Regions from separate parts of the Polaromonas sp. SP1 genome, predicted to be linked through region 1. Evidence: predicted binding sites of a transcription regulator. Region 1 holds the regulator's gene; each other region holds the start of a gene.
What was found. The regulator LexA, encoded in region 1, represses DNA repair genes until DNA is damaged. The targets are predictions, from matches to a motif close to ACTGTATNNNNATACAGT.
Positions count from the first base shown of each region.

Region 1 (7,440 bases):
TGAACCGGAGATCAACCTGATCCCCTTCATCGACGTGCTGCTCGTGGTGCTGATCTTCCTGATGCTGTCGACCACCTACAGCAAATTCACCGAGCTTCAGGTCAAGTTGCCGGTTGCCGATGCCGAGCAGCAGCGCGACTACCCCAAAGAAGTCATTGTTGCGGTGAGCAGCGACGGCCGCTATATGGTCAACAAGACATTGGTGGAAGGACGCAGCATGGAGGTGCTCGGCGCCGCACTGGCCGATGCTGCCAAGGCCGGCAAGGAAAGCGTCATCATCATCAGCGCCGACGCCAGCGCAACGCACCAGGCCGTCATTACGGTCATGGAGGCCGCGCGCCGCCACGGCCTCACACAAATCACTTTTGCCACCCAAAGCGCCGCGATGGCCGGGGCGAAATAAGCCAGGGGCCTTGCGCACCCCACAGCGCTTATCCCGGCAAACGGCTTGAGTCGCGTGAAACAAACCCTGCAAACAGCCTGGCTCACCCGGGGATGGCTGGCATGCATCCTCTGGCCGCTGGCACAGGCATACGGCCTTGTGGTCCGCTTGCGCCGGGCTTTGTACCGTCACGGTTTTTTCCGGTCGGAGCGTTTCAAGATCCCGGTCGTTGTGGTCGGCAACGTGATTGCCGGTGGCGCCGGAAAGACGCCGCTGGTGATTTCTCTTGTCAATCATTTGCAGGCGCAACAGCTGAAGGTGGGCGTCGTCTCTCGCGGTTACGGACGCTCCAGCCAGGACTGCCTGGAAGCCGGCCCACGCACTCCCGTTGAAGAGACGGGGGACGAGCCAGCCCTTATAAAACGTGCCACCTCCGCTCCTGTTTTTGTAGCAAATAAGCGCACCGAAGCACTGCGCGCCCTGCTTGCCGCGCATCCCGACACGGCGGTCGTGATCTGCGATGACGGACTGCAGCATTACGCCTTGCAGCGCGACATCGAGATCGCGGCGTTTGACGACCGCGGAACCGGCAACGGCTGGCTGTTGCCGGCGGGCCCCTTGCGCGAGCCCTGGCCAGAGCGCCGGCGCCAAGGCCTGGACCTGGTGCTGCATACGGGCAAACAAGCTGCGTTTGAGGGATACATCTCCAGCAGGCGGCTGGCGGACGAAGCCTGCAACTCGAACGGCCATCGGGTTGCTCTGGCCAGCCTGCAAGGCCGGCCGCTGGTGGCGATGGCAGGCATTGCCAACCCCGGAGCCTTTTTCGGAATGCTCCGGGATCGTGGCTTGACACTTGAGACCGTTCTGGCGCTGCCCGATCACCACGATTTCAGCGGCCGCGACCTGGCCGGACTGCAAGGCCGGACTGTGCTCTGCACCGAGAAAGACGCCGTCAAACTCTTCGCCCTGCCAGAAGCTGCCCTGCTGGAGCTCTTGGCCGTGCCCCTGGTGTTTTCTCCTGAGCCCGCCTTTTTTGCGGCGTTCGACGCCTTGCTGGCGCCGCGGCTTTCGGCCCCTTCTCCATTACCATCGAAGCATGGACACCAAATTGCTTGAACTGCTGGTCTGCCCCGTAACCAAAGGCCCGCTGGACTATGACCGGGAAAAACAGGAGCTTGTCTCGCGCAGCGCCCGGCTGGCCTATCCCGTGCGTGACGGCCTGCCCGTGCTGCTGGAAAGCGAAGCGCGAACGCTGACGGACGAAGAGCTTGGCCTGTGAGTTTTACCGTTCTCATCCCGGCGCGGCTGGCCTCCACCCGCCTGCCTAACAAACCGCTGGCCGACATTGGCGGTGCGCCCATGGTGGTGCGTGTCGCGCAGCGCGCCATGCAAAGCGCTGCCCTGCGGACGGTGGTTGCCACCGACAGCGCGGAGATCGTCGAGAAATGTGCGGCTTTCGGCGTCGAAGCGGTGCTAACCCGCGCCGACCACCCCAGCGGCAGCGACCGGCTTGCCGAGGCCTGCGGTGTGCTCAAACTCGCCGACGACGAGATTGTGGTGAATGTGCAGGGCGACGAGCCGCTGATCGACCCGGCGCTGATTGATGCCGTGGCTGGCTTGCTCAACGAGCGTCCCGATTGCGCCATGAGCACGGCCGCGCACTCCATCGACCAGTTGGCAGACCTGCTCAACCCGAATGTGGTCAAGGTGGTGCTGGATGCCCGCCACACCGCGCATTACTTCAGCCGCGCGCCCATTCCGGCGGGCCGCGACTTTGCGGGCCAGGCCTGGTGGGAGGCCGGCAGCAAGCTGCCCAAGCCACTTCGGCATGTCGGCATCTACGGCTACCGCGTAGGCTTCCTGCGGGAATTTCCCCGCTTGCCCCAGTCGCCGCTGGAGCAGCTCGAATGCCTGGAGCAACTCCGGGCGCTGTGGCACGGCCACCGCATTGCCGTGCACATCACCGACGACGCGCCCGGTCCCGGCGTCGACACGCATGAAGACCTGGTTCGCGCCCGCAAGCTGTTCTCTTGACCTCCTGCGGGGGCTCCCCGTGTAAGTTGCTGTCAGGGGCGTGCATGCTATCCTTGGGAAAACGCAAGTGTGAGGCCTGCAGGACGTGCTGGCAGCCCTCAACACCCGCCAAGCAACCCCAGCGGATCATCGGCTCGCCGGCCCGGGGTTGACTTCAAGAATTCATAAAATCCGAGGACATCCATGAGACTGATTTTGTTGGGCGCGCCTGGCGCGGGCAAAGGGACGCAAGCGACCTTCATCTGCCAGAAATACAGCATCCCCCAAATTTCCACAGGCGACATGCTCCGCGCAGCGGTCAAGGCCGGAACGCCGCTGGGCATCGAAGCCAAAAAAGTCATGGACTCCGGCGCATTGGTCAGCGACGACCTCATCATCAACCTGGTGAAGGAGCGTATTGCCCAACCCGATTGCGCCAAAGGCTTCCTGTTCGACGGCTTTCCACGCACCATTCCCCAGGCCGACGCCATGAAGGCAGCCGGCGTCAAGCTTGACTACGTGCTTGAAATCGATGTTCCCTTCGAGGCCATCATCGAGCGCATGAGCGGGCGCCGCTCGCACCCGGCATCGGGCCGCACCTATCACGTCAAGTTCAACCCGCCCAAGGCCGAAGGCAAGGACGACGTGACCGGCGAGCAGCTGATCCAGCGGGAAGACGACAAGGAAGAAACCGTGCGCAAGCGGCTCGAGGTCTACAGCGCGCAAACCCGGCCCCTGGTCGAGTACTACTCAAGCTGGGCCAAGGCCGCTCCGGATGCCGCACCCAAATACCGCGCGATCAGCGGCATGGGCGGCGTGGACGAGATCACCGCCCGGGCGTTCAAGGCGCTTTCAAGCTGAGCTGATTCGACACGCCTCAAAAACAAAAGCCGTCTTGCCGACGGCTTTTTTTATGGGCTTTGTCTATGGGCGTTGTTTTGTCAGGCCGGGCTTGAGCGAAACCCATAGGCTTTGCCATCGATAAACAGGTATTCGGCGCGCAGCACCGCATCGCCCTTTTCACCGGTCAACGTGAACCCAACGATGGAGACCATGGCGCCCGGCTTGATCTCGGCCAGATTCCACGCCTGCAGCCGCGTCAGCGGCGCCAACTCGATCTCCCAGCGCTGGTCCTTTCGATTGGGCAGGACGGCCTTGGCCAGCAAGGCCCTGCCATCGACAGGCGCGGTCTGCGCCGGCACTGCGCGCTGGGCCAGGTCAGCGGGCAACTTCAGCGTTGCCGGAACGTCGATTTCAAGCTCGGCATGGGGGTTTTGCCACACTACCTTGGCCACCCTGCCCTCCAGGTAAATCGGCCTGTCCTGGTCAAAACTGCTCCAGCCGTGATGGGCGACGGCCAGCGGCGCTGCGCCGCCGGCAGCCAGGAATAACGACCCCTTCAGCACTTCACGTCGTTTCATCATCCACTCCTTTGGCCTGGGTTACAGATAGGCGATCCAGCGGCCGCAAGCCACGACAGCCAGCCAGATCAGGCTTGACAGAACCATTTGCGCGCGAGCCCAGGCATCGAGTCTGTCCAGCGACCCGCGCCCGTGAAACCATGCCGCATTACATCCGGCGGCGAATAACAGCACCATCTTCAGGGTAAAGGCCCGGTTGCTCAACAGTTCGGCGGCTTGCGAGGCAAACATCAGCAAACCGGAAGCCGCCGCGAGGGTAAAACCAGCCAGCGCCACGCTGAGACTCAGGCGGGCCAGGTCTTTCACCGGCAATCCGGCGCCCAAACCAAATACCCGCAGCTCCAGCAACACAAGGTTGCCCAGCAGCAGCGCAATCCCGCCGATGTGCGCGATCTCGAGCGCCGGGTATGCCCAGGCATGGGTCTGGAGTGCAGTGAACATCGCGACTGGCCTGCCGTCCCGCCGTCAGGCCCCGGCCATCAACTGGAGCATCAGAGCAATCCTGGCCTTGACGGGGCTCAGCCCCTGCGAATCAGGAATTTTGTCTTTTGGCGCGGGCAGCACCCGGCCATTGGGGCACCGGGTCGCGCGCACCACCTGCACACCCTCGGCCTGCGCCTGCAAAAGCGCCGCCTCCAGGTCCTGGTGCAGGGAGCCATTGCCCGTCCCGGCGACCACCAGCCCCCGCACCCCCTGCGCCTGCAGGGCTTGCACGATGGCGCCGCCGGCGCCGGCATGGCTCATGACGATCTCAACGCGTGGCCATAAAGCCGTGTCAGGCCAGTTTGCTATATTTTTAATAGCAACATGTCCATGCAGGTCCTGGGCCGGAGGCCAATTTCTTGTTAATCTGAGGGAGCCCTCCTCGACGTAGCCCAGCGGCCCGGCGTCACCCGAACTGAAGGCGTCGAGCCTGTAGGTGTGCACCTTCTGTACATCCAGGGCGCTATGGATGGCTCCGGCACATACCAGCACCACGCCTGCGGCGCCGGGGTGGCGCGCCACAGCCATGGCGTCCAGCAGATTCTGGGGACCGTCGGGCACCAGCGCTGTCGCGGGCCGCATCGCGCAGGTCAGCACAACCGGCTTGGCGGGCCGGCACACCACCTGCAGGAAATACGCGGTCTCCTCGATCGTGTCGGTGCCATGCGTGATGACAACGCCCTGGACGTCCGCCTGGGCCAAAAAGTGGCTGACGCGTGCGGCAAGCCGGGCCCACACCGCGAAAGCCATGTCCTTGCTGTCGATCTGCGCCACCTGCTCCGTCAGCACGGGGCCGGCGCCGGCCAGGGCGGGAATGGCCGCCACCAGCTGGTCGACGCCGACCTGGGCCGCGGTATAGCCGATGTTGTCTGAAGCGCTTTCGGCCCGGCCGGCAATCGTGCCGCCAGTGCCCAGGATCACAATTTGTTGACGGTGCATAGAAAGTGAGCTTGCAATCTTTTAAAAACTGGATGAAAATACAGGTACTGGATATTAAAACAGTTACCACCCGCAACCTGACAGCCTGGGCAACCCCGCAAGCCACACATCAAAGCGCCTTCGGAACTGTTCATTCAAGGAGCAACGGTTATGAGCACACTCGACGATTTTCCGCATTTTCCCTCCGAGGGCCCCAAGCTCACCGCACGCCAGCAGCAAATCCTGGAGCTGATCCAGAGCGCTATCGCACGCACGGGTGCACCGCCTACGCGCGCTGAAATCGCCGCCGAACTGGGTTTTCGCTCCGCCAACGCCGCCGAAGAGCACCTTCAGGCACTGGCCCGTAAAGGCGTCATTGAACTTGTCAGCGGCACCTCACGCGGCATCCGCCTGCGCAGCGACACCTTGCGCACCCTGAACGAATCCAGGATCAAACAGTTTTCCCTGCCGTTGCAAAGCCTGGCCCAACTCGCCCTGCCTCTGGTGGGGCGGGTTGCTGCTGGCAGCCCGATTCTCGCGCAGGAACATATCGAGCAGACCTATTATTTTGAAAGCAGCCTGTTTCAGCGCCAGCCCGATTACCTGCTCAAGGTTCGCGGCATGAGCATGCGGGACGTCGGCATCATGGACGGCGACCTGCTGGCCGTCAAACAGGCCAAAGAAGCCAAGAACGGCCAGATTGTCGTAGCCCGGCTCGGCGACGAAGTCACCGTTAAGCGCTTTCGCCGCAACAAAAACCTGATCGAACTCCTCCCCGAAAATCCCGACTTCAAAACCATTGTGGTCGAGCCCGGCGAGCCGTTCGAGCTTGAAGGCCTGGCTGTCGGCCTCATCCGCAACACCATGTTGATGTAGCCACCAATCTGGCCACGCACCAGGTGGCGGGCGTTTGGCCAGATGGCCAACACCCTGGTGCAGTGGCCTCGCCGGCAGATCTGCCGGTCCGAAATCCTGCCTGTGTAAACCTCTCTCATACAGGAGTTCATCATGGGAATTTTCAGTTTTTCACACACATCAATGCTGTCTGTCCTGCTTGGACCCGTGCATGCTTTGGCAGCCTGGTTTGTGCCCGCACAAAACGCATCCGGCCGGTTTGCCCCGCCGGCAGGCGCCCAATGCGCTTCAGGGCAATTGGTGTTGCCCTTTGGGTCTCGCCATCCATCCGGCGCCCCTCAGCGCCACGTCAGGGGCACGGCCGTTGCACCGCATCAGTCACCAGCCACTGCGGCTGGCGCCCTCACCCGCAAAAGCAGCAAACCTCCCTTGAGTTCCCCTACGCCCAGCCGGCTCAGGGTGGTGCGGGAGTTCGATTCCAATGTCGGCCCGGCTTGCGCTGGCCGCATGGTCATCTCGGGCCGCATGGCCGATGTGTGCGCGGAGCTTGAGCGCATGGCTCAGCGCGAAGCCGCATAAACGCACAGGCGTCCGGTCAAGCAACAGCGGCCCCGAGGAAGCCGCCTTCAAGAGGCGAACGTGACGTGGAAATCCGCATGCATCCGCGGCGGGCTGCGGCTCGTTTCCTTGCGATACAAAAAGAGCCCGTTCGAGCAACCCTTGCGGCCGGGAAGAAAAATCTTGCAGGCACAATATCGGCATGAATATTGTGATCCTCGACGACTACCAGGACGCAGTGCGAAAACTGAACTGCGCTGCCAAGCTGGAGGCCTACCCCGCCAAGGTCTATACCAACACCGTCAAAGGCATCGGCCAACTCTCCGTCCGGCTCAAGGATGCAGACGTCATCGTCCTCATCCGGGAGCGAACCCAGCTCAACCGCCAGGTCATCGAAAAGCTGCCCAAGCTCAAGCTTATTGTCCAGACCGGCCGCGTCGGCAGCCACGTCGACGTCGCCGCCTGCACCGAACGCGGGATTGCGGTGGCCGAAGGCACAGGCTCCCCCACCGCGCCGGCCGAACTGGCTTGGGCGCTTGTGATGGCGGCCATGCGCCGCATCCCCCACTACGTCGCGCATTTGAAGCACGGTGCGTGGCAGCAGGCGGGGCTCAAATCGGCTTCCATGCCGCCCAATTTCGGCATCGGCTCCGTGCTCAAGGGCAAAACCCTGGGCGTATGGAGCTACGGAAAAATCGGGCAAATCGTTGCAGGCTACGGCAGGGCGTTCGGCATGCGGGTAGTTATTTGGGGCCGGGAAGCATCCCTTGAACGCGCCAAAGCGGACGGCTTCGAGATCGCAGCGAGCAA
Region 1 is NZ_CP031013.1:3,703,371-3,710,810, forward strand. It holds gene DT070_RS17565 (biopolymer transporter ExbD) at 1-403, shown strand, start outside; gene lpxK (tetraacyldisaccharide 4'-kinase) at 458-1,498, shown strand; gene DT070_RS17575 (Trm112 family protein) at 1,479-1,661, shown strand; gene kdsB (3-deoxy-manno-octulosonate cytidylyltransferase) at 1,658-2,416, shown strand; gene adk (adenylate kinase) at 2,600-3,256, shown strand; gene DT070_RS17590 (DUF6152 family protein) at 3,337-3,819, opposite strand; gene DT070_RS17595 (hypothetical protein) at 3,838-4,257, opposite strand; gene DT070_RS17600 (asparaginase) at 4,282-5,238, opposite strand; gene lexA (transcriptional repressor LexA) at 5,389-6,093, shown strand; gene DT070_RS21640 (hypothetical protein) at 6,502-6,651, shown strand; gene DT070_RS17615 (D-2-hydroxyacid dehydrogenase family protein) at 6,833-7,440, shown strand, end outside.

Region 2 (7,440 bases), 690 kb from region 1:
AACACGGTGGCACTCAAGGTGCCGGGCCTGTGCGACAGCGGCGAATGTTTTGACGAAGTGATGCTGCACGGCATTGACGAGCGCATCGCCGCATTGCCGGCCGAGCGGCGCGCCAAAGGCGTGGTGGTGGTGATGCACCAGATGGGCGGCCACGGCCCGGCGTATTACAAACGCTCGCCGCAAGCCGACAAAAAATTCCTGCCCGAGTGCACCGACAACGCGCTGCAAAGCTGCAGCCGCGAAGGCCTGCTCAATGCCTATGACAACAGCATCGTCTACACCGACAAATTGCTGGCCTCTTCCATCCAGTGGCTGAAAAAGCAGGAAGCGCGCAGTGCACCCGCCCTGCTCTACCTGGCCGACCACGGCGAGTCGCTGGGCGAGAACAACCTCTACCTCCACGGCATGCCCTGGGGCATTGCGCCTGAAGTGCAAAAGCGCGTGCCGTGGATCACCTGGCTCTCGCCCGAATTCGAGCAGCGCAACAAGCTGACCACTGCCTGCCTGAAACAACAGCTGGACACCATGGTGAGCCACGACAACTACTTTCATTCAGTGCTCGGCCTGATGAATGTGCAGACCAGTGTCTACAAACCCGCGCTGGATATCTACGCGAACTGCACCAAGCCCTGAGCCGGTATGCGCCACGCGTGAAGCACCCGGATTCCCTGTAGGGCCTTTGGCCCTCGCCATGCACCAAAGTGGCGGCAGATTTAATATTCAGTTTTCATCTCAATAACAATTCTCTTATGCAAGGGTTGAATATGAATATCCGTAAAGCTGTCGCTTCCACGCTCCTTTTGACACTCGCTTTGGGCGCCAGCGCCGCCGACCTGCTCGACACCGTCAAGCAGCGCGGCACACTCAAGGTCGCACTCGAAGGCACCTACCCGCCCTTTAACTACAAGGAAGGCGGCCAGCTCGCCGGCTTTGAAGTGGAACTGGCCAATGCGCTCGCGCAAAAGCTGGGCGTCAAGGCCGAGTTCTCGACCAGCGAATGGAGCGCCATCCTTGCGGGCCTGCAGGCCGGCAAGTACGACGTGGTGATCAACCAGGTCGGCATCACCGACAAACGCAAGGAGACCTTTGACTTCTCCGAGCCCTACACCATCTCGGCCCCGCAGCTGATCATCCGCAAGGACGAAAAACGCGAGTTCAAATCACTGGCCGACCTCAAAGGCAAAAAGCTCGGCCTCGGCCAGGGCACCAACTACGCCGACATCGCCAAGAAGGTGGGCGGCATCGACGTCAAGACCTACCCAGGCGCGCAAGAGTACCTGCAGGACCTGGCACTGGGCCGTATCGACGCAGCGCTGAACGACAGCCTCTTGATCCCCTACATCGTCAAGCAGACCAAGCTGCCGCTCAAGCCCGGCGCGCCGGTCGGCGACCTGGAAAAGTCCGGCATTCCTTTCGTGAAGAACAACCCGAAGTTCAAGGCCGCCATCGACAAGGCCCTGGCCGATCTGCAGGCCGACGGCAGCTTCGCGAAGATCTCCACCAAGTGGTTTGACCGCGACGTGAGCAAGCCGCCTGTCGCAACGAAATAAGCGAAGTAACATTCGATCAGCCGCGCGCCGCCCTTTGGCAGGTGCCTGATACACCCCGGCTCTGCGCCGGGGTTTTTATTTGTGGAGACCCCGTATGGACCTGACCGGCTTGACCCAGTTGCTGCGCGACGCTTTGCCGCTGATGCTCAAGGGAGCGGCGTGGACGCTGCTGCTGGCGGTAGCGTCTGTTTTCTTCGGTGCCATCATCGGCACCCTCGTGGCCGTCACCCGGCTGGCAAAGGTGCCCGTGCTTTCGCAGTTTGCGACGCTGTATGTCAGCTGCATGCGCGGCACGCCGCTGCTGGTGCAGCTCTTTGTCATCTACTTCGGCCTGCCCAGCATCGGCATCCAGTTCGACCCGATCAGCGCGGGCATCCTGGGCCTGAGCCTGAACGTAGGCGCCTACCTGTCAGAGACGATTCGCGGCGCGATCAACGGCGTGGAACACGGCCAGTGGAATGCGGCCCGCAGCCTGGGCCTGACGCAGGCGCAAACGCTGCGCTACGTGATCGGCCCACAGGCCCTGCGCCTGGCCGTGCCCAGCCTCTCCAACAGCCTGATCAGCCTGATCAAGGACACCTCGCTGGTGTCGGTGATTGCGGTGGGCGAGCTGATGCTGGCGACCAAGGAAGTGATTGCCACGACCTTCCAGCCCTTTCCGCTGTACCTGGCGGCAGCAGGCATTTATTGGGCGATGAGCGCCTCGTTTGAGACGCTGCAGAAAAAGCTTGAAGTGCGGCTGAACCGAAGCTACCTGCGTTAACAGTCGATCACCACCTCGGTGCCGGGCGCCACCAGATCAAACAGTTCAACCACATCGGCGTTGCGCATGCGCACACAGCCATGCGACAAGGGCTCGCCCATGGGCGCATCGTCAGGGCAGCCGTGGATGTAGATATAGCGGCGCATGGTGTCGACCTCGCCAAAGCGGTTCTTGCCGGGCTCGCGGCCGCACAGCCAGAGGATGCGGGTGAGTATCCAGTCCCGTTCCGGATTGGCTTCGGCCAGCTCGGCATTCCACACCTCGCCCGTGGGCCTGCGACCGACAAACACCGTGCCCATCTCGCGGCCCGCGCCTATCTTTGCGCGGACGACATGCAGACCCCGCGGCGTGCAGGCGCTGCCCTGCATTTCGCCTGCGCCGTTGCGGGCGGTGGATACCGGGTATTCGCGCAGCAGCTCGCTGCTGCGGAACAGGCGCAGGGTCTGCTCCTGAAGGCTGATGAGGATGCGGGTGCTTTCCACCTGGGTGAATCCCTGCGCGCTCAGTTGTCGGTGAGCAAGCCGTCCTTGAGCGCCTGCTCCTGGTTGGCAAAGATCGCCATGGCCGTCGCCATGCGCTTGAAGCCGAGCTTGCGGTAGAACGGCTCTTTGCCGGGCACCGCATACAGGATGATCTTTTTGTGGCCCTGGGAAAGCCGCACCAGCGCCGCCACCATCTCCTTGCCCAGGCCAGAGCCCTGGCGGTCGGGTGCAACCGCGATGTCGCAGATGTAAGAGCAGTCTTTTCCATCTGCGACGGCGCGCCCGGCCGCAATCAGGTTGCCCGCGTCATACACAAAACACTTGAACATGCTGTTGGAAAACACAAGCTGGAGGTCGGCGGGCTTCTTCTCGCCGAGCGGCGCAATGCGGTAGAGGTTCGACAACTCTTCCCAGTCCGCAGCGGTCATGCCTTCCGATGAATATTTCCACTCTAGGGCCAAGATGAACTCCTTTTATCTTTAGACGGCATGAGGTGTGATGCACACGTTTTTTGGACTATAGCCTTCCCTCAGAAAAGGCTGCCCTGCCCCGCCGTGCCGGGCGGGCCTGGCGGTTGAAAACGGCTCAGGTCCAGCTCAATGCGCTGGCGGTTAAAGCCGATGCGGCTGCAGGCTTTCTCAAAGCGCTGCTTGATCAGCTCTGCCCACAGGCCATGGCCTTTCATGCGCGTGGCGAAATCGGCGTCGTAATCCTTGCCGCCGCGCATCTCGTGGATGCGGGCCATGATGCGCGCGGCGCGCTGCGGGTAGTGCAGCTCCAGCCATTCCTTGAAGATGGGCGCCACCTCCCAGGGCAGGCGGATCACGGTGTAGAAGGCGCTGCGCGCGCCCGCCTCCCAGGCCGCCTCCAGCACATGCTCCATGTCGTCGTTCACAAACGGGATTTGCGGCGCCACACTCACGCCGACTGGAATGCCGTGCTCTGCCAACGTGCGAATGGTGCGCAGCCGCCGGTGCGGCGCGGCCGCGCGCGGCTCCAGTTTGCGCGCCAGCTCGCCGTCGAGTGTGGTGATGGTCACGTAGGCTGCGGCCAGCTTGTCGGCGGCCAGCGGCGCCAGCAAATCCAGGTCGCGCTCTACGCCGCTGGATTTGGTGATCAGCGAGAACGGGTGTTTCACTTCCTGCATCACCTCGATGATGCTGCGCGTCAGGCGCAGCTCGCGCTCGGCGGGCTGGTAGCAGTCGGTGGCCGAGCCGATATTGAGCAGGCGCGGCACATAGCTGCGCTTGCGCAGGTCGGCGCGCAACACCTCGGCAATGTTGCGCTTGGCGATGATCTTCGTTTCAAAGTCCAGCCCGGGCGAAAGATTGAGATAGCTGTGCGTGGGCCGCGCATAGCAGTACACGCAGCCGTGCTCACAACCACGGTAGGGGTTGATGCTGTAGTCAAAAAAGATGTCCGGCGAGTCGTTGCCGACGATGGCGCTGCGCGCGTCTTCCATCGTCACGCTGGTTTCAATCCGCGGCGCCTCGCCCGCCGCATCGCCCTCCAGCGTGCCCCAGCCGTCGTCCCACGCGCTGCGCACGTCTTTTTCAAACCGGTGCGGCATGCGCGTGGCCGTGCCGCGGCCTTTGATGGCGTGGATGGGGATGGTGGCGTCGGACATGGTGGGTTGCCTGGAAATGGGCGTGTGGAGACTGGAAATGGCCGAGTAAAAACTGTATATATATACAGTATATGCAGTCAAAGCCCCTTTCGCAACACAGCCTGCGCAGGCCGCAAATAATGGGTTCCCAGATCAGCGACAACGCATTTCGCCACCCATGACCCAACGCCCCGAAAACCTCTTCGCCCGCTATCACGCCCATGTTTATTTCGGCCCCGGAAAGACCGAGCAGGCGCGCGCGCTGTGCGAAAAGGCGGGCGAGCTTTTTGGCGTGGCCGTGGGGCGTGTGCATGAGCGCGAGGTCGGGCCGCATCCGCGGTGGAGCTGCCAGCTGGCGTTTGACAGTGAGAAGTTTGACCGCCTCATCCCGTGGCTGGAGAGCGAACGCAAAGGGCTCGATGTGTTTGTGCATGGCCTGACCGGCGATGACCTGGCGGACCACACGACGCATGCCTCATGGCTGGGCGAGCCTGCGGAGTTGAAGCTGGAGATGTTCAGGCGCTGAGCCTGTGCGTTGGGCCGCAACCGGCTGCGCTACCAATTTGATAGCTAGATGCCCAGGTGGCGTCTGGGCTAGAGCCGTTTTTAGTTCGCAAAAATGCGGCGAATCCAGCCATGGCCCTCGAGCACGGGCCGGCACTCTACCCATCGGTAGAGCACGCTGCCAGCCAGCAGCGAAAGCATGAACGCCAACAGCAAACCCGCCACGTTGGCAGCAAGCTGCGTTGGCCAGAAGTAGCCAACGACAGCGTTGACCAACAGGCACACCGGGAAGTGGATGAGGAACACCGAGTACGAGATGCGGCCAAGTTGCACCAGGCGGCGCTGCTGCAGCCAGCGCACCGGCCAGGCGTCGGATTGAAGACTGGAAAGCCCCACCAGCCCGAAGGCGGTGACCAGCGCGACCACGAGGCGGCCCCTGAAATCGAGCGCCAGGGCCAGAGCACCCATGACCGCCATGGTGGCGAACCAGAAGCCGCGCCGTGCGCCCAGATTGCGGGATGCCCAGAAGGCCAGCATGCCGAGTGCGTAGGAGCCGCAGAAATACAGGGCGGTGATGTCGAAGGCCGTCGCACGGTTGAAGAACAGCAGCGAGGCCAGCGCGAGCAGCAAGATGAGGCTTACGCCGAGCTGAGCCGAGGTGGATGTGGGGTGCGCTGCATCGCCATCTTCGCCCTGCTGAAACTGAAACCGCCGTGCAAACGCAAAGACCAGAACCACCAGCGCATACAGCTGAAAGTCGATGGCCACATACCAGACGCCGGCGGAAAGCGCTTCCTGCCCGAGCAGGTCTTGCAGCAAAAACACATGGGCCAGAAGCTGCAGCAGCGTGGGCGCTGCAGGCACGGATGTATGCGCAAACCAGGGCCTGACGAGTGCGGCCACCATCACGCTGACAGCCAGCGCTACCAGGTAAGGCTTGACGAGCCGCCAGTAGCGGCGAAGGATCAGTTGGGCGGGTGAATCAAACACCGCCACGCCCTGCGGCGCCAGCGAGGCGGCCGCCAGGAAACCGCTGACGACGAGGAAGACCTGCACGGCCATGCGGCCGTAGCCGTAAAGCCAGCCCATCAGCGCGGGCGCAAAGGGGTGAACCACATCCGACATCGGGCCGTAAAAGGCCAGGTGATGCAGAACAATGAGGACGCAGGCCAGGCCCTTGAGGGCATCGATGCCGGGGATGCGTGTTGGGGCTGTCATCAAGTCGAGAGAGTCAAGCGCCAACCATCGAAGCCGTTCGGGCTGAGCCTGTCGAAGCTTTGCCCGTAAGGCGAACCCTTCGACAGGCTCAGGGCGAGCGGCTCTGATGGCGGACAAAGCTGCGACCCCTCGACCCCTTCGACGGAGCTCAGGACAGGCAGCTCAGGGCAGGCCAGGCTCAGCCCGAACGGATTCATGAAACGGACAGTAATTAAGCGCAGACCCGCTGGCGCGCCTGCTCATATTCGCGGCTGAGCTGGGCGATGTAGTCCGCAGCGGGTTGCACCTTGCTGACGGAGCCAATGCCCTGGCCGCATCCCCAGATGTCTTTCCAGGCCTTGGACTTGCTGCCTTCGCCGCCGCCGAAGTTCATGGTCTTGACGTCGCCTTCGGGCAAATTGTCCGGGTCCATGCCGGCGGCGCGAATCGATGGCGCGAGGTAGTTGCCGTGCACGCCGGTGAAGAGGCTGCTGTAGACGATGTCGTCGGAGTTGCCGTCGACGATGGCTTGCTTGTAGGCGTCGGCGGCGCGCGCTTCTTCCGTCGCGATGAAGGCCGAGCCGATGTAGGCAAAGTCGGCGCCCATGGCCTGCGCGGCCAGCACGGCGCCGCCGGTAGAGATGGCGCCGGAGAGGGCCAGCGGGCCGTCAAACCACTGGCGGATTTCCTGGATGAGTGCGAACGGGCTCTTCACGCCTGCGTGGCCGCCTGCTCCGGCGGCCACGGCCACAAGGCCGTCGGCGCCCTTTTCAATCGCCTTGCGGGCGAACTTGTTGTTGATGATGTCGTGCAGCACCACGCCGCCGTAGCTGTGCGCTGCCGCGTTGATGTCTTCACGCGCGCCAAGGCTGGTGATGTAGATGGGCACCTTGTACTTCACGCACATCTCCATGTCGTGCTCGAGCCGGTCGTTGGACTTGTGAACGATCTGGTTGATGGCAAAAGGCGCGGCGGGCTTGTCGGGGTTGGCCTTGTTGTGGGCGGCCAGCGCCTCGGTGATTTCGGCGAGCCATTCGTCAAGCTGCGACGCAGGCCGTGCGTTGAGCGCGGGCATGGCGCCGACCACACCAGCCTTGCACTGCGCAATCACCAGTTTCGGGTTGCTGATGATGAAGAGCGGCGAGCCGATGATGGGCAAAGGCAGCTTGTTCAATGCGCCGGGCAGTCTGGACATGGTGGCTCCGTGTGTCTCTTGGTTTTAAGTAAAAACGTGCTCCAGCCCAATAAGCACCTGGGCTGATAGCTATTTATTTGATAGCAGAAGGCGGCGGCCGGAAGCTCAGAATGCTTCCAGCGCCAGCGCCGTCACGCTGTCTG
Region 2 is NZ_CP031013.1:3,017,504-3,024,943, reverse strand. It holds gene DT070_RS14400 (phosphoethanolamine transferase) at 1-633, shown strand, start outside; gene DT070_RS14395 (transporter substrate-binding domain-containing protein) at 765-1,550, shown strand; gene DT070_RS14390 (amino acid ABC transporter permease) at 1,645-2,313, shown strand; gene DT070_RS14385 (L,D-transpeptidase) at 2,310-2,795, opposite strand; gene DT070_RS14380 (GNAT family N-acetyltransferase) at 2,816-3,256, opposite strand; gene DT070_RS14375 (PA0069 family radical SAM protein) at 3,325-4,422, opposite strand; gene DT070_RS14370 (DOPA 4,5-dioxygenase family protein) at 4,580-4,927, shown strand; gene DT070_RS14365 (acyltransferase) at 5,008-6,123, opposite strand; gene DT070_RS14360 (nitronate monooxygenase family protein) at 6,335-7,297, opposite strand; gene DT070_RS14355 (acyl-CoA dehydrogenase) at 7,403-7,440, opposite strand, start outside.
Region 2: the regulator LexA is predicted to act here: its motif matches at 4,474-4,491, upstream of DT070_RS14375 (PA0069 family radical SAM protein).

Region 3 (7,440 bases), 310 kb from region 1:
CTTTCGGCCTGCGCGTGAAACCCCGCGGCCTCAGGCCCAGCGAAGCGCAGATCAAGGAGAAAGTCCATTCGCTGCTCAACCTCGTGCAGCTCGACTGGCTGGCCGACCGCTTTCCGTCGCAGCTGTCCGGCGGGCAGCGCCAGCGGATTGCTTTGGCACGTGCCCTGGCGGTCGAGCCCAAGGTGCTGCTGCTCGACGAGCCCTTCGGCGCGCTCGACGCCAAGGTGCGCAAGGAATTGCGCCGCTGGCTGCGCCGCCTGCACGACGACCTGCATGTCACCAGCATTTTTGTGACGCACGACCAGGAAGAAGCGCTGGAAGTGGCCGACCGCGTGGTGCTGATGAACCAGGGCAAGGTCGAGCAGATCGGCTCGCCCCAAGACGTCTGGGACCATCCGGCCAGCCCTTTTGTGTACGGCTTCCTGGGCGACGTCAACCTGTTCCACGGCCGTGCGCATGAGGGCGAGGTGCAGCTCGAAGGCCTGCGCCTGAACGCCCCCGAACACGCCGGCGCGCAGGACGCCAAGGCTTTTGCCTATGTGCGCCCGCATGATCTGGAGGTGCAGCGCTATGCGCCCGGCGCCGAAGGCATCGTGGCCCACCTGGAGCGCGCCATCGTCATCGGCCCCATCGCGCGTCTGGAGTTGATTCCCGCCGAAGGCTACGAGCAAAAAGGCAATGTCTCAGGCGACGCCATCATCGAAGCCCAGATGCCTTCGCAGCAGTTCAGGGAAATGGGGCTGCGTGAAGGCGACATGCTGGTCGTGACGCCGCGCAAGGCGAGGGTGTTTGTGGAGGGCTAGTTGCCGGTTCGCGCGGGCAGCCGGATATGCAGATCGAATCTCGCCCGGCTTCAGCCAATATGCTGCTGCAAACCTTCGACCAATGCGTCGAAGGTGACACGGCAACGCGGGCTGTGGCGCAGGTCTTCGTGCATGGTCAGCCAGGTTTCGAGTTTGAAGGACAACTCGCCAGGCAGAACCCGCACCAGGGCGGGGTCACGCGCCGCCAGCGCTGACTGGCACACGCCGATGCCGGCGCCGGCGCGTATCAATGCCAGTTGCGCGAGGTCGCTGTCGGTGCGAGTTGAAAACGCCGCCCGCTTCCAAGCGGGCAAGGCTTTGCGCGCCGAGCGCAGAAAGGGCGTCTCTTCGTCGAACCCAATCAGCGCATGCCGCGCCAGGTCCGCTGACGACTGTGGCGTGCCACGCGCGTCCAGGTAATCGCGGCGTGCATAAAGACCCAGTTCCACTTCGCCCACACGGCGAGCGATCAACAGTTCCTGCTTAGGCTGTGTCATGCGCACGGCGATGTCGGCTTCGCGTTGCAGCAGGTCCTGCACGCGGTTGGTCAGCACCAGTTCGATGGTCAGACCCGGGTGCGCGCGCTGCAACTGCGCGACGATGGGCGGCAGCACTTCGACACCGATGACTTCGCTCACGGTGACCCGCACCGTGCCGCGCACGCCGTCCCCCTGGCTTTCGGCGGCGCGGCGTAAGGCGGCTGCGGCGCTGGCCATTTCTTCAGCGAAGGGCTGCAGTCCCAGCGCGGCCTCGGTTGGCGCAAAACCGGTTTGTGAACGCGTGAACAGCGCCAGATCGAGCGACTTTTCGAGTGAGGCAACATGGCGTCCGACCGTAGGCTGTGCCACCCCCAAAGACCGTGCCGCACCGGAGAGCGAACCCTCGTGCAGCACCCCCAAAAACGAACGATAAAGCTCCCAGCCGGCATCTTCTTCCATGCAAAAATGTATAGCCGTTACCCTCTCTTAGTCAATTCCATTTTGACCTTTCAAGGCTCAGACTTTCCCCATCGCAACTTTTCAGGGAATTGGCATGAGCAACAAACAAGACAGATCAAGCACAGCACTTGTGCTGGGTGCAACCGGTGGCATCGGCGGTGAAGTCGCCCGGCAACTGGAGGCGGCAGGCTGGCAGGTTCGCGCGCTTAGCCGCAGCGAGCCGCCGCCGAGCGAACTACGTGGCGGCATTACCTGGCTGCGTGGCGACGCGATGAATCCGGGGGATGTCTTGGCTGCGGCACAAAGCTGCGGCGTCATAGTGCACGCCGTCAATCCGCCCGGCTATCGTCGCTGGGGCGAACTGGTGCTGCCCATGCTGGATAACACGATTGCTGCCGCCCGGGCGCACGGCGCGACCATCGTGTTGCCTGGCACGGTCTACAACTACGGGCCAGACGCATTTCCCAGCCCCCGGGAGGATTCACCGCAACACCCGCACACTGCCAAAGGCGCGATTCGTGTGCGGCTTGAGCAGCGGCTCAAGGACGCGACCAGCGACAGTGGCCAGTGCGGCTGCCGGGTGATCATCGTGCGCGCGGGCGATTTTTTTGGGCCGAGGGCCGGTAACAGCTGGTTCTCGCAAGGCCTGATCCGGCCGGGCGCTTCGGTGCGCAGCATAAAGCTGCCTGGCAAGCCTGGCGTCGGCCACCAATGGGCCTATTTACCGGATGTTGCGCGTACCATGGTTGCCTTGCTCGCACGGCGGGACGTTCTGCCTGCATTCGCAACTTTCCATATGGACGGCCAGTGGGACACCGACGGCCGCCAGTTGGCCGAAGCGATCTGCCGTGTCGTCGCGCGGCGCGGCGGTCCTGCGCCATCCATAAAATCCTTTTCCTGGTGGGCGGTGACGCTGGCCGCGCCCTTTGTCGAGACCCTGCGCGAGCTGCGCCGGATGCGCTACCTCTGGAACACGCCGGTACGCATGGACAACGCCTCCCTGGTGGCGGCGCTCGGTGCGGAGCCGCGCACGCCGCTGGACACTGCTGTGGAGGAAACGCTGCAAGGGCTGGGTTGCCTTGGTACGCATGGCGAGGATATAAACCACAGTGGTGTGCGCCGCGGTGACTGATGCAAGCCAGGCTCCGGCTACCGGCTCGTGCCAAACCTCATTGCTGACCTGGTACGTGCCCGTTCGGCCTCAACCTCCCGATTGCGCGGTTCGGCGTTGGTTACCAATGTCCGGATGAGAACCCGCGCAGAGGCCGCAACTTCTTCCACCGCGCGGTCAAACGCGGCTTCGTTGGCCTTGGACGGTACGTTGAAGCCGCTGAGCTTTCTGACGAACTGCAGCGACGCGTCGCGGATTTCGAGCTCGGTGGCGGGCGGCTCGAAGTTGAACAAGGTCTTGATGTTGCGGCACATGGCTACTGCTCCTTGAGGCAAAGACTTGGAATCATTCAAGGCGCATTTTGCCGCCGGCCGCAGCCCCTTGCCGGACTTGCGCCTGGTCAGGCAGGTTTGATCACCACCGACTCAGCCGAAGCCGTGAAAGGCCCGTGGTACACGGCCTCGATGTTGTTGCCGTCCGGGTCCAGCACAAAGGCGGCGTAGTAGCCGGGGTGGTATTTGCGGTCACCCGGCGCACCGTTGTCGGTGCCGCCTGCGGCCAGGGCCGCCTCGTAAAACGCTTTGACTTCTGCGTGGTCTTTGGCCCGGAAGGCCAGGTGGACGTGCGAAGTAGGGCCGTCGGCCTGGTCTATCCATAACTCGTCGGCCGAGAAATAGGCCTTGTCTTCAATGATGGCCTGTGCCTTGTTGAGTGACTGCAGCACGGCGCGGTAAAAGCGCTTGCTGGCGGCCAGGTCGTGGGCCCGTAGATGGATGTGGTCGACAAGGCGACCGCGGTGTATTTCCATGACATCTCCTTGGTGTGGTTCAGCCCGGCCAGCGAGCGGTTCGATCCTGAAATTTACGCGCGCCGATTCACCGTACCTGTAGGACAAATGCGGGCAAGCCGCCCTGAAACCCGGCAACAAAAAGACAAAGATTGGCCCTGATTTTGTGGCTCGAAGGAACTAATGCCGGTCCAAAAGCCACGAACCATCGGACAATTCACAATCACGCTCACGCCAATTCAAAAAAGAGGGTTCCGATGCTTTTGACGTATTTCGATGCCATGCCGCGCCGTGTGCTCGCCCTGGTCGCTGTCGCCTGTGTGGCCATGCTGGCGTTTGGCCTGTATTTGCAGCATGTGGTCGGCCTGGAGCCTTGCCCGATGTGCATCGTTCAGCGTTATGCCCTGGTGCTGGTGGCGGTGGTGGCCGGCGTGACCGCCATGGCCAAAAGCCGCGGCCTGCTGGTGGCCGGTTCGGGCCTGATGGTGTTGCTCTCCGGCTTCGGCGCTTTTGTGGCGGCGCGCCAGAGCTTTCTGCAGTGGTACCCGCCTGAGATCGCTTCTTGCGGGCGTGACTTTTACGGAATGATCGAAACCTTTCCGCTCAAGCGCGCCATTCCGATGATCTTCAAGGGCAGCGGCGACTGCACCAAGATTGACTGGACCTTCCTGGGCCTGTCGATTGCCAACTGGTCTTTCCTGTGTTTTGTGGCGATTGCGGCTGTGGGCTTGCTGCTGATGGCTCGCCAGCTGCGCAAGCGTTAAGGCCCACGCACTTTGCCGATCAGTCGATGATCGGTCGCCGTCCGGGATGAATTCACTCCCGGCGGCATGGATGGATTGAGGCCAGGCATCCATTTGGCCCCGTGTTGAGTCGGCCAATCCGGCATATTTGCCAAGGTTTGAATCGGCAATATACTGTACATAAATACAGTATTTTCGCCCATTTGAACCTGCCGCCATGCTTTCCCCCAACTCACTGGACCGCGCCTTGCCGGACCTCGCCCACGTATGGCGCGCCGGCGAGCTGGGCAGTGCGAGCCTGCAAACGGCGGCAACGGGCTATGCGGCGCTGGACGGCGCTTTGCCGGGTGGCGGCTGGCCGCAGGGCGCTTTGGTTGAAGTGCTCCAGCCGCAGGCGGGCCTGTATGAATGGGGCCTGGTGGCGCCGGCCCTGGCCGCTTTGCAGGCAGAGGCACCCGGGCTGTTGACGGTGATGGTGGGTGCGCCGCACCTGCCTTTTGGGCCGGCGCTGGGCGCGCGCCGGCTTTCGATGCAGCGGCTGCTCAGCATTCATGGCAAACCGGGTGATGCACCGTCTCTTCTGTGGGCCACGCGTGAAGCCCTGCAGTGCGGCGACGTGCACAGTGTGCTGGCCTGGCTGCCCGATGCGCGCAGCGCGCATTTGCGCCGCCTGCAGATCGCCGCCCATGCGCACAACAAGCTGCTATTTGTCTTCAGGCCGCTGCGGGCGCAGCAGGAGTCCTCGCCGGCGCCGCTGCGTTTGCTGCTTGAAGGTGCGGCGGCCGAGGCGGGCAACCTGCTTGTGCACGTGCTTAAACGCCGCGGCCCGCCGCTGGCCGCGCCGCTGCTGCTCGACACCCGGCCGGCCCGGCTGTCGGCGCTGCTGGCGGCCAGCCGTGAAAGGGCGCGGCGCCAACGCGAGGACGTGGCGCCCATGCTGCTGCCTTCGCTGGTGTCGCTTCCCGTCACTTCACCCGAAAGTCCGATTCATGCCTTGCTGGATCGCATTGCACATCTCGATCACCACTGAGGCGGCTTCCCCTGGGCCGGCCTTGCTGGATGCCTCTGCCGTGCAGCGGGCCGCGGCCAGCATCGCGCTGGGCTTCACGCCGCGCGTGGCGCTGGTGGACGAAACCGTGCTGATGGACGTGACGGGCAGCCTGCGCCTCTTCGGCGGGCTGGCCAAACTGGCGGAACAGCTGCAGCGCCAGCTGCACCTGTTTTTTGAATCAAATCGGGCTCCAGCCCAGGTTGTGCTTGCACAAGGCGCTACATCTTTGATAGCAATCGCCCGTCTGCGGCTGCAGCTTTCAGCGCAAAAAAGCGGCGCCGCCACCCGCAAAACCCGCGTGGCCGACTTGCCCCTGCACACCCTGACGGCAGCCCGCCCGCACCTCGATGTGCTGGAGCGCATCGGCTGCCGCAGCTGGGACGGCCTGCTGCGCCTGCCGCGTGACGGCGTGGCGCGGCGTTTTGGCGCCGGCTTGCTGGCGGCGCTGGACCGCGCCCGGGGCAGCGCGCCAGACGACTACGCGTGGCTGGTGTTGCCTGAGCACTTTGAGGAAAAGCTCGAGCTCAACGCGCTGGTCACCCACGCCCCGGCGCTGATGGCGGGTGTCGAGCAGCTTCTGGTGCACCTGCATGCCTGGCTGCTGGGGCGCCAGAGCGGCCTGTGCGCGCTGAAGATCACCTGGCACCTGGACCCGCGCCGCGACGTGCCGCCCACCGGCGAGCTCGACATCCGCACCGCCCAGCCCGCGCAAGACCTGCGCCATGTGGCGCGCCTGATCGCCGAGCACCTGGCGCAGCAAAAGCTGCCGGCGCCGGTGCACAGCGTGAGCCTGCAGTCGCTGGCGACCGAGCTGCTGGCCGATTCGGCGGCGGCCACCGGCAGCCTGCTGATGGAAGCGCGCCAGCAGGGCGACACCGCGGTGGAGCTGGTCGAGCGGCTGAGCGCGCGCCTGGGCGATGCGCGGGTGCAGGCCTGGCAGCCGTGCGAAGACCACCGGCCGGAACACATGCAGCGCTGGGTGGAGGCCCGTGGCGCTATTAAATCGATAGCGGGTGGCGCAGGCACCGCCTTGGCTACAGGCCTGAAACGCTTGAAAAATTCACCCGGTCCAGCGGCGCCGGCGCCGCGTGTTGAAGCCCTGTACCCGAGCTGGCTGCTGCCCGAGCCGCTGCGCCTGGCGACCGAAGGCCACAAGCCGGTCTACCAGGGCCCGCTAACGCGCCTGGCCGGGCCGCAGCGGCTGGAGGCCACCGGCTGGCTGGCGCCCAGCGAGGGCGCCCACCAGGTGCATACCGAGCGCCAGACACCGCCGGCGATGCGCGACTACTACATCTACCGCAGCGAGCAGGGCAGCTTGCTCTGGGTTTACAGCGTGCGGCTGGCCTTGCTGGCCTCAGACGGCACGGCGGCGCTGCAGCCGCGGCACCACTGGTACCTGCACGGTTTTTTTGCCTGAGTTGCTGCGATGCTGCCCGACGCCTTGTCAGAAACCCCTCGGCTGCCCGACTACGCGGAGCTGCACGCGCTGAGCAATTTCAGCTTCCAGCGCGGCGCCTCGCATGCGCAGGAGCTGGTGGTGCGCGCGGCCGAGCTGGGCTACCGCGCGATTGCCGTCACCGACGAATGTTCGGTCGCGGGTGTGGTGCGGGCGCATACGGCGGCCAAGGCGCTGGCAAAACTCAGCGTGTTCATCCAGCTGCTGCCGGGCGCCGAATTCCTGGTCAAGGACCGGAACGGGCATGACGCCTTCCGCCTGGTGGTGCTGCCGCACACCGCCACCGGCTGGGGCAACCTGTGCGAGTTCATCACCACGGCACGCCAGGTGGGCGACAGGATTGAAAAGGGCAGCTACCGCGTGGCCCTGGGCGAGACGGATTTTTCGGTGCTGTCGCACTGCGAGGTCTTGCTCTCGCCCTTGCCCGGCGCCATCGAGCTTGACAGCCTGTGCACCCATGCCCAGTGGGCGGTAGCCTGTTTCGGCGCCAGCGCCTGGCTGGCCGTGACCTTGCTGCAGGGCATGGACGACGCCTTGCGGCTGGCGCAGCT
Region 3 is NZ_CP031013.1:3,389,606-3,397,045, forward strand. It holds gene DT070_RS16170 (sulfate/molybdate ABC transporter ATP-binding protein) at 1-803, shown strand, start outside; gene DT070_RS16175 (LysR family transcriptional regulator) at 854-1,741, opposite strand; gene DT070_RS16180 (NAD-dependent epimerase/dehydratase family protein) at 1,836-2,873, shown strand; gene DT070_RS16185 (DUF2277 domain-containing protein) at 2,891-3,166, opposite strand; gene DT070_RS16190 (VOC family protein) at 3,253-3,660, opposite strand; gene DT070_RS16195 (disulfide bond formation protein B) at 3,897-4,403, shown strand; gene imuA (translesion DNA synthesis-associated protein ImuA) at 4,600-5,412, shown strand; gene DT070_RS16205 (DNA polymerase Y family protein) at 5,372-6,850, shown strand; gene DT070_RS16210 (error-prone DNA polymerase) at 6,860-7,440, shown strand, end outside.
Region 3: the regulator LexA is predicted to act here: its motif matches at 4,556-4,573, upstream of imuA (translesion DNA synthesis-associated protein ImuA).

Region 4 (7,440 bases), 720 kb from region 1:
ATCTGGACGACAGGCTGGTTGTTGACGGTGGCGATGCGGGAGGTCTGCCTTGGCGTGCCGGCCGCCACCAGGGCTTTTGATTGCTCTTGCGTCACGCCCAGTTTGACCATCAGGCGGCGCAGGAATTCGGCCTCAAGTTCAGGGTCTGCGGGGCGGGGCTGCCATACCGTGCTGTCGCCGGTAGACGCGCCGCTTTTTGCGCCGGTGATGACTTCCACCATGCCGCGGTGGCTGACATAAATTTCGGTGCCGCCGTCGGTGCGGCGCTCCAGCCGGGTGCGGAACTTGTCGCGCTCGCCGGTCGAGTAAAGGCCGTCAAGCACTTTGCCCAGGGCGCTGCGGATGAAGTCTTGCGGGAGCTTGGCGCGGTTCTCGGCGTAATCTGTTTCCATGATGCCGAGGTTTTCCTGGTCTTGCGACAGCAGGAAGCCGCTCTCCAGCCAGAAATCACGGACAGGGCCCCAGAGCTTGTCGGCGGGACGGTTCACGACCAGCCAGCGCTGGCTGCCCGCGCGTTCAATGCGCACGTCGCCCACGCTCACCGCTGCGGTTTGCACCGCCTGGGCGGGTTGCCCCACCTGGTAGTTGCTGGCGGACACCGCCGTGCCGGGCACCACGTAACGGGTTTCACGGCTGAGCTGCGTGAGGTCGGGAGGAACATCCAGGGATGGGCCCTTCGCGCCGCTCGTCTTGTAGTCGACGCGCTCGCCGTCCATGACATCCCTGAGGGTGGAGCAGCCGGCGAGCAGGCTGAGGGCAACCAGTGCAGACACGGTTGCGGTGCTCCGGGCTTTTGAAAATGCAGGACGTGTTGACGATATCTTCACTTGGGTTCCCTTAAAAATCAGATCAGGCAAGTCAAATCAGGCCGCAGGCGCGCAGCGCGCCTTCGACGGCAGCTTCGTTCGAAGTTTCCAGCGGCGTCATCGGCAGGCGCAGCGTGCCACCGCAAAGGCGCATGCGGGCCATGGCCCACTTGACGGGAATCGGGTTGGCTTCGACAAAGAGGTTTCGATGCAGCGGCAGCAGCTTTAGTTGCAGTTCCATGGCGCGCCGGGCGTCGCCTGCCACGGCGGCAACGCACAGTTCGTGCATGAGGCGCGGCGCGACGTTGGCCGTCACGCTGACATTGCCCTGGCCGCCGCACAACATCAGCGCCACGGCGGTCGGGTCGTCGCCGGAATACACGGCAAAGCCCTTGGGCACTTCCTTGATCAGCCACTGCGCACGTTCGATGTTGCCGGTGGCTTCCTTGATGCCGACAATGCCGGGCACCTGGGCCAGGCGCAGCACGGTGGCATGCGCCATATCGGCCACGGTGCGGCCGGGGACGTTGTAAAGCACGGTCGGCAGGTCGCCCACGGCCTCGGCGATCGCCTTGAAGTGGCGGTACTGGCCTTCCTGGGTGGGCTTGTTGTAGTAGGGGACGACCTGCAACTGGCAGTCGGCGCCGACCCCTTTGGCGAATTTGGCGAGCTCGATGGCTTCGGCGGTGGAGTTCGCGCCGCAGCCGGCCATGATGGGCACGCGCTTTTTGGCCTGCTCGACCGACACCCGGATGATTTCGCAGTGCTCTTCGACATTAACGGTAGGGGACTCGCCAGTGGTTCCCACCACGCCAATGCAGTCGGTTCCCTCGGCGATGTGCCAGTCGACCAGCTTGCGCAATGTGGGGTAATCAACGCTGCCGTCTTCGTGCAAGGGCGTTGCCAGTGCAACGATGCTGCCAGTAATGGGTTTCATGCTTTGCTTGTAATCGTTCGCGGCCTGGGGAGGGTCTGGCCGCATGACTGCCGGCCGGCTCCAGAAAGCCAATCCTGCATTCTACCCAGAGCCTAGGGCAGTAAATACCGGGCCGGGGCGGGCAAACCCGCAGTCGCGGGGGCGTCACGCACGGCGGCGATGCGCTGGATGAAGCGCGGCGGGGTTTCATGGAAACCTTCTTCGAAAGCCACCACCCGCAAGCCTTGGCAAACCTCGAGCAATTCACCGGGCCGCAGCAAAAAGTCGGGCCGCGACGGCTTGCCGACCGTTTCATTGCCCTGCGTAAAAGTTTCGTAAATCAGCACGCCGCCCGGCGCGAGGCTGGCCACGAGGGTAGGCAGCAGCGGGCGCCAGAGGTAATTGGTGACGATGACGGCGTCAAACTGGCGGCCCGCAAAAGGCCAGGGGCCGCCTTCGATATCCGCCACCACGGCTTCAAAGGCCGTGGCGGGAAGCTGGTTTGCTATGAAATCGATAGCGTCTTGTGCACGATCCACAAGGGCCAGAGGGTGATTTCGTTCATAAAACCAGCGTGCGTGGCGTCCGTGGCCGCAGGCGACGTCCAGCACGACGCCGCGCTTGGGCACCAGGTGTGACCAACGTTGCACCCAGGCGGAGGGCGGCTCCGTTCCGTGCAAAGCTCCCGTCATGTTGGTTTGACGTCGTCTTTCAGCGCCGCCAGCGCCATCGCTTCCACCCGGCCGGGCGCAATCAGCTTGAGCCAGCGGCCCAGCTTGCCCTTGGCCGTCATGACGACTTCGCGGTCCCGGCTCGCCATGCCCTGCAGGATGAGGCGGGCGCATTCTTCGACGCTCATGGCGCCGTCTTCTTTCAGGCCGCTGGATCCCGCCGGCACGCCGGCCGCATTGAAGCCGCGGTGCCGGATGTTGGTGGCGACCACGCCCGGGTAGGCCGTGGTCACGCTGACGCCGGCACCCTTCATTTCGGCGCGCAGCGCCTCAAAAAAGCCCACCATGGCAAATTTGGTGGCGCTATAGGCTGTGCGGCCCGGCACGCCGATCAGCCCGGCCAGGCTGGACACGGCCACGATGCTGCCGCGGCGCAGTTTCAGGTGCGGCAAGGCGGCATGGGTGCACCACACGCTGCCCCACAAATTGATGCGCATCAGCTGCTCATACCAGGCAAGATCTTCGGCTTTGACGTCTTCCAGCAGGGCCTGCGCCGACATGCCGGCGTTGTTGATGAGCGCGTCGATGTGGCCGAAGCGCCCGGCGGCGGCGTCGATCAGGTGGCGGCATTGGGCCTCGATGGAGACATCGGTTTTGACGACCAGTGTTTGTGCGCCGCGCGCGGCGCATTGGCCAGCGACCTCCTGGAGCAGCGCTTCGTTGCGCGCGGCCAGCACCAGCGCCACGCCGGCGCCGTGGGTTTGGGCGAGTTGCCGCGCCATCTCGGCGCCTATGCCGTCGGAAGCCCCTGTAATTACTATCGTTTTCATAGCAGCTAGTGCACGTGTTTATTGGGCTGGAGCCCGAAATAACTTAAAAATTCCGGGCCGGCCTTACTTGGAACGCAAGAGTGCAAAGGCTAGAAGCAGGCCCAGATCTGGTTGGCGAGTGTGACCAGGAAATCGGGCCGTGTGTAGAGGGCAAACACCCCCAGCGACGCGATGATCGCGAGCGCCCACAGGCCGATGGTTTTGGCCATGTCAGGCCCCTTGCGGCAGTTTGCCGAGCCCGCCGCGAACAATCGGCGTCTCGCGTACCGGCAGGTTCACCAGCGCGGCAAACACGCCCAGCGCAATGGCGATGTACCAGACGATGTCGTAGCTGCCGGTGCGGTCATATAGATAGCCGCCCAGCCAGACACCCATGAAGGAGCCGATCTGGTGGCTGAAGAAGATAAAGCCGCCCAGCATCGACAAATGCTGGATGCCGAAGATCTGCGCCACCACCGCATTCGTCGGCGGAATCGTCGACAGCCACAAGAGGCCCATCAGGCTGGCAAAGATATACACGCTCAGCGGGCTGAGCGGCGCGGCCAGGAACACGGCGATCACCACGGCGCGCGCGAGGTAGATAAATGCCAGGATCTTGCGCTTGGCGATTTTTTGGCCCAGCGAGCCGGCAATGTAGGTGCCAAAAACATTGAAGAGGCCGATCAGCGCCAGCGCGTAGCTGGCCACCTGGGGCGACAGGCCCTTGTCTTTCAGGTAGCTGGGCATGTGCACGCCGATAAACACCACCTGGAAGCCGCAGACAAAGTAGCCCGCCATCAGCAATTGAAAGCTCGGGTATTTGAAGGCTTCGCGCAGCGCCTGGGCGATGGTTTGCTCACGCTTGGCGGGCTGGCCGCCGGTAAAGCCGCCTTCACGCAGGCCCAGCGCCAGCGGCGCGATCAGCAGCACGGCGCCGCTGAGCACCAGCAGGGCTTCCTTCCAGCCCAGGCCGCTGATCAGGAAACCTTCGACCGGCACCATCAGGAACTGGCCGAAGGAGCCCGCCGCCGCGGCCACGCCCATGGCCCAGGAGCGTTTTTCAGCCGGGATATTGCGCCCGATCACGCCGTAAATGACGGCGTAAGTCGTTCCGGCCTGTGCCGCGCCGATCAGCACGCCGGCCGTCAGGGTAAACAGCAAGCCGGTCGGCGACAAGGCCATGCCGACCAGGCCCAGTGCATAGAGCAGGGCCCCGACCACGATCACACGGAAGGCGCCGAAACGGTCGGCCGCCATGCCGGCAAAGATGCCGAAAATGCCCCAGGAGAGGTTTTGCACCGCCAGCGCAAAGGCAAATGTCTCGCGCGTCCAGCCCTGCGCCTGGGTGATGGGCTGCAGCCAGAGGCCGAAGCCGTGGCGTATGCCCATGGAGAGCGTGACGATGGTGGCGCCGCAGATCAGCACCTGGAGCATCGAGAGTTTTTTGGTGTCGGAGGTCATGGGTGGGTCGCCGGACGGCGCAAAAGAAAGCGAAAAGTAGCTATCCGCCGACTGTAACGAAAATGGCAAAACGCTGCCGCCGGGCTCGCTGTTCGTGCGCAGCGAAGGCCTAGGACCGATCCCGCGAAAACGATCAGCAATAGCGTGGAGCTGTACGTCCATACAGTGACTTTCGCAGCCCCGACTACAATTGCGGCAATTCTTTCATCTGCCATGGCTGACAAACTACCCACCGACTATTCCGAAGGCTCGATCCGCGTGCTCAAGGGCCTGGAGCCCGTCAAGCAGCGCCCGGGCATGTACACCCGCACCGACAACCCCCTGCACATCATCCAGGAAGTGCTGGACAACTCGGCCGACGAAGCGCTGGCCGGCCAGGGCAAAAAAATCAAGGTCACCCTGCACACCGACGGCTCGGTGAGCGTGGAAGACGACGGCCGCGGCATCCCGTTCGGGCTGCACCCGGAAGAAAAAGTGCCGGTCATCGAGATCGTCTACACCCGGCTGCATGCCGGCGGCAAGTTCGACAAGGGCAAGGGCGGCGCCTACAGCTTCTCGGGCGGCCTGCACGGCGTGGGCGTCAGCGTGACGAATGCGCTGTCCAAGCGGCTCGAAGTCACGTCCTACCGTGAAGGCATGGTCGCCCACCTGGTGTTCTCGGGCGGCGACGTGATCGAGAAGCTGCACCTGCGCAAAAACGGCGAGGGCGACCGCAAGACCGGCACCACCGTGCGCGCCTGGCCCGATGCCAAATACTTTGAGTCGGCCACGCTGCCCATGGCCGAGCTCACGCACCTGCTGCGCAGCAAGGCCGTGCTGATGCCCGGCGTCACGGTGACGCTGACCAACGAGAAAACCAAAGACGTCCAGACCTGGCTTTACAAGGGCGGCCTGCGCGACTACCTGATGCAGACGCTGACCGGCGACCCGGTGATCCCGATGTTCGAGGGCGAAGGGTTTGCCGACGCCTCGCACGAAAGTTTTGCCGAAGGCGAGGGCGCGCAGTGGTGCGTGGCCTTCACCGAAGAAGGCCAGCCGGTGCGCGAAAGTTATGTCAACCTGATCCCGACCAGCGCCGGCGGCACGCATGAAAGCGGCCTGCGCGACGGCCTCTTCAATGCCGTCAAGAGTTTTGTCGACCTGCATTCGCTGCTGCCCAAGGGCGTCAAGCTCCTGCCCGAAGACGTTTTTGCCCGCGCCAGCTATGTCCTGAGCGCCAAGGTGCTGGATCCGCAGTTTCAGGGCCAGATCAAGGAGCGCCTCAATTCACGCGATGCGGTGCGGCTGGTGTCCAGCTTTGTGCGCCCCACGCTGGAGCTCTGGCTTAACCAGCACGTCGACTACGGCCGCAAACTGGCCGAACTGGCCATCAAGGCCGCCCAAACCCGCCAGAAAGCCGGCCAGAAGGTCGAAAAGCGCAAGGGATCCGGCGTGGCCGTGCTGCCCGGCAAGCTGACCGACTGCGAAAGCCGGGACCTGGCGCACAACGAAGTCTTCCTGGTCGAGGGCGACTCCGCTGGCGGCAGCGCCAAGATGGGCCGCGACAAGGAAAGCCAGGCCATCCTGCCCCTGCGCGGCAAGGTGCTCAATACCTGGGAGGTCGAGCGCGACCGCCTCTTTGCCAACACCGAAATCCACGACATCGCGGTCGCCATCGGGGTCGACCCGCACGGCCCGAACGACACGCCCGACCTTTCGGGCCTGCGTTACGGCAAGGTTTGCATCCTGAGCGACGCCGATGTGGACGGCTCGCACATCCAGGTATTGCTGCTGACCCTGTTTTTCCGCCATTTCCCCAAATTGATCGAATCGGGTAATGTCTATGTCGCCCGGCCGCCGCTGTTCCGGGTGGACGCGCCGGCGCGCGGCAAAAAGCCGGCCTCCAAGGTCTACGCCCTTGATGAAGGCGAATTGACCGCCATATTGGACAAGTTACGCAAAGATGGCGTAAAAGAGGGGGCCTGGAGCATCAGCCGCTTCAAGGGGCTGGGCGAAATGAGTGCGGAACAATTATGGGAAACCACACTCAATCCTGATACCCGCCGCTTGTTGCCCGTGCAACTGGGCAACCAGGATTTCCTGCAAACCGAGACGCTCATCACCAAACTGATGGGCAAAGGCGAAGCTGCGGCGCGCCGCGAACTGATGGAGCTGCACGGCGACGCCGTGGAAATTGACATTTGATGAAACTGCCTTTGGCCTTGCGCCTCCCATTTCCCGCATTTATTTCGCTGCTGCGCAGGCCTTTGCGCACCGCCGGCCTGCCCGCCATGGTGTTGGGGCTGGCCGCACTGTTTTCCGCCCCGGCCCATGCCGACATCTGGGGCTATGTCGACAAGGACGGCATTGCGCATTTCTCCGCCGCGCGGCTGGACGACCGCTATGAGCTCTTTTTCCGCGGCGCCGAAAGCTTCAGCGCGGGCGGCAGCAACGCCGGGCGCAGCGGCAAGGCCGTGGGCAGCGGCGCCAACCGTGCCACGGGTGTGGCCGCCGCGCCGCCCAAGCTGCTGGCCTACTTTGATGTGTCGCCCAATTACAAGGCCGTCAAGCACCTGCTGCGCGAGGCCTCGGCCACGCACGGCATCGACTACGAACTGCTGCAGGCGCTGATTGCCACCGAGTCGGGCTTCAATACCCAGGCGGTATCGCCCAAGGGCGCGGTCGGGCTGATGCAGCTGATCCCGCCCACGGCGGAGCGTTATGGCGTTCGGGCCACCAAGGACTCCACCGTCCACAAAAGGCTGACCGACCCCAAGACCAACATCCGCGCCGGCTCC
Region 4 is NZ_CP031013.1:2,978,671-2,986,110, forward strand. It holds gene bamC (outer membrane protein assembly factor BamC) at 1-773, opposite strand, end outside; gene dapA (4-hydroxy-tetrahydrodipicolinate synthase) at 859-1,743, opposite strand; gene DT070_RS14230 (bifunctional 2-polyprenyl-6-hydroxyphenol methylase/3-demethylubiquinol 3-O-methyltransferase UbiG) at 1,836-2,414, opposite strand; gene DT070_RS14235 (SDR family oxidoreductase) at 2,411-3,223, opposite strand; gene DT070_RS14240 (MFS transporter) at 3,434-4,663, opposite strand; gene DT070_RS14245 (DNA topoisomerase IV subunit B) at 4,877-6,847, shown strand; gene DT070_RS14250 (lytic transglycosylase domain-containing protein) at 6,847-7,440, shown strand, end outside.
Region 4: the regulator LexA is predicted to act here: its motif matches at 4,813-4,830, upstream of DT070_RS14245 (DNA topoisomerase IV subunit B).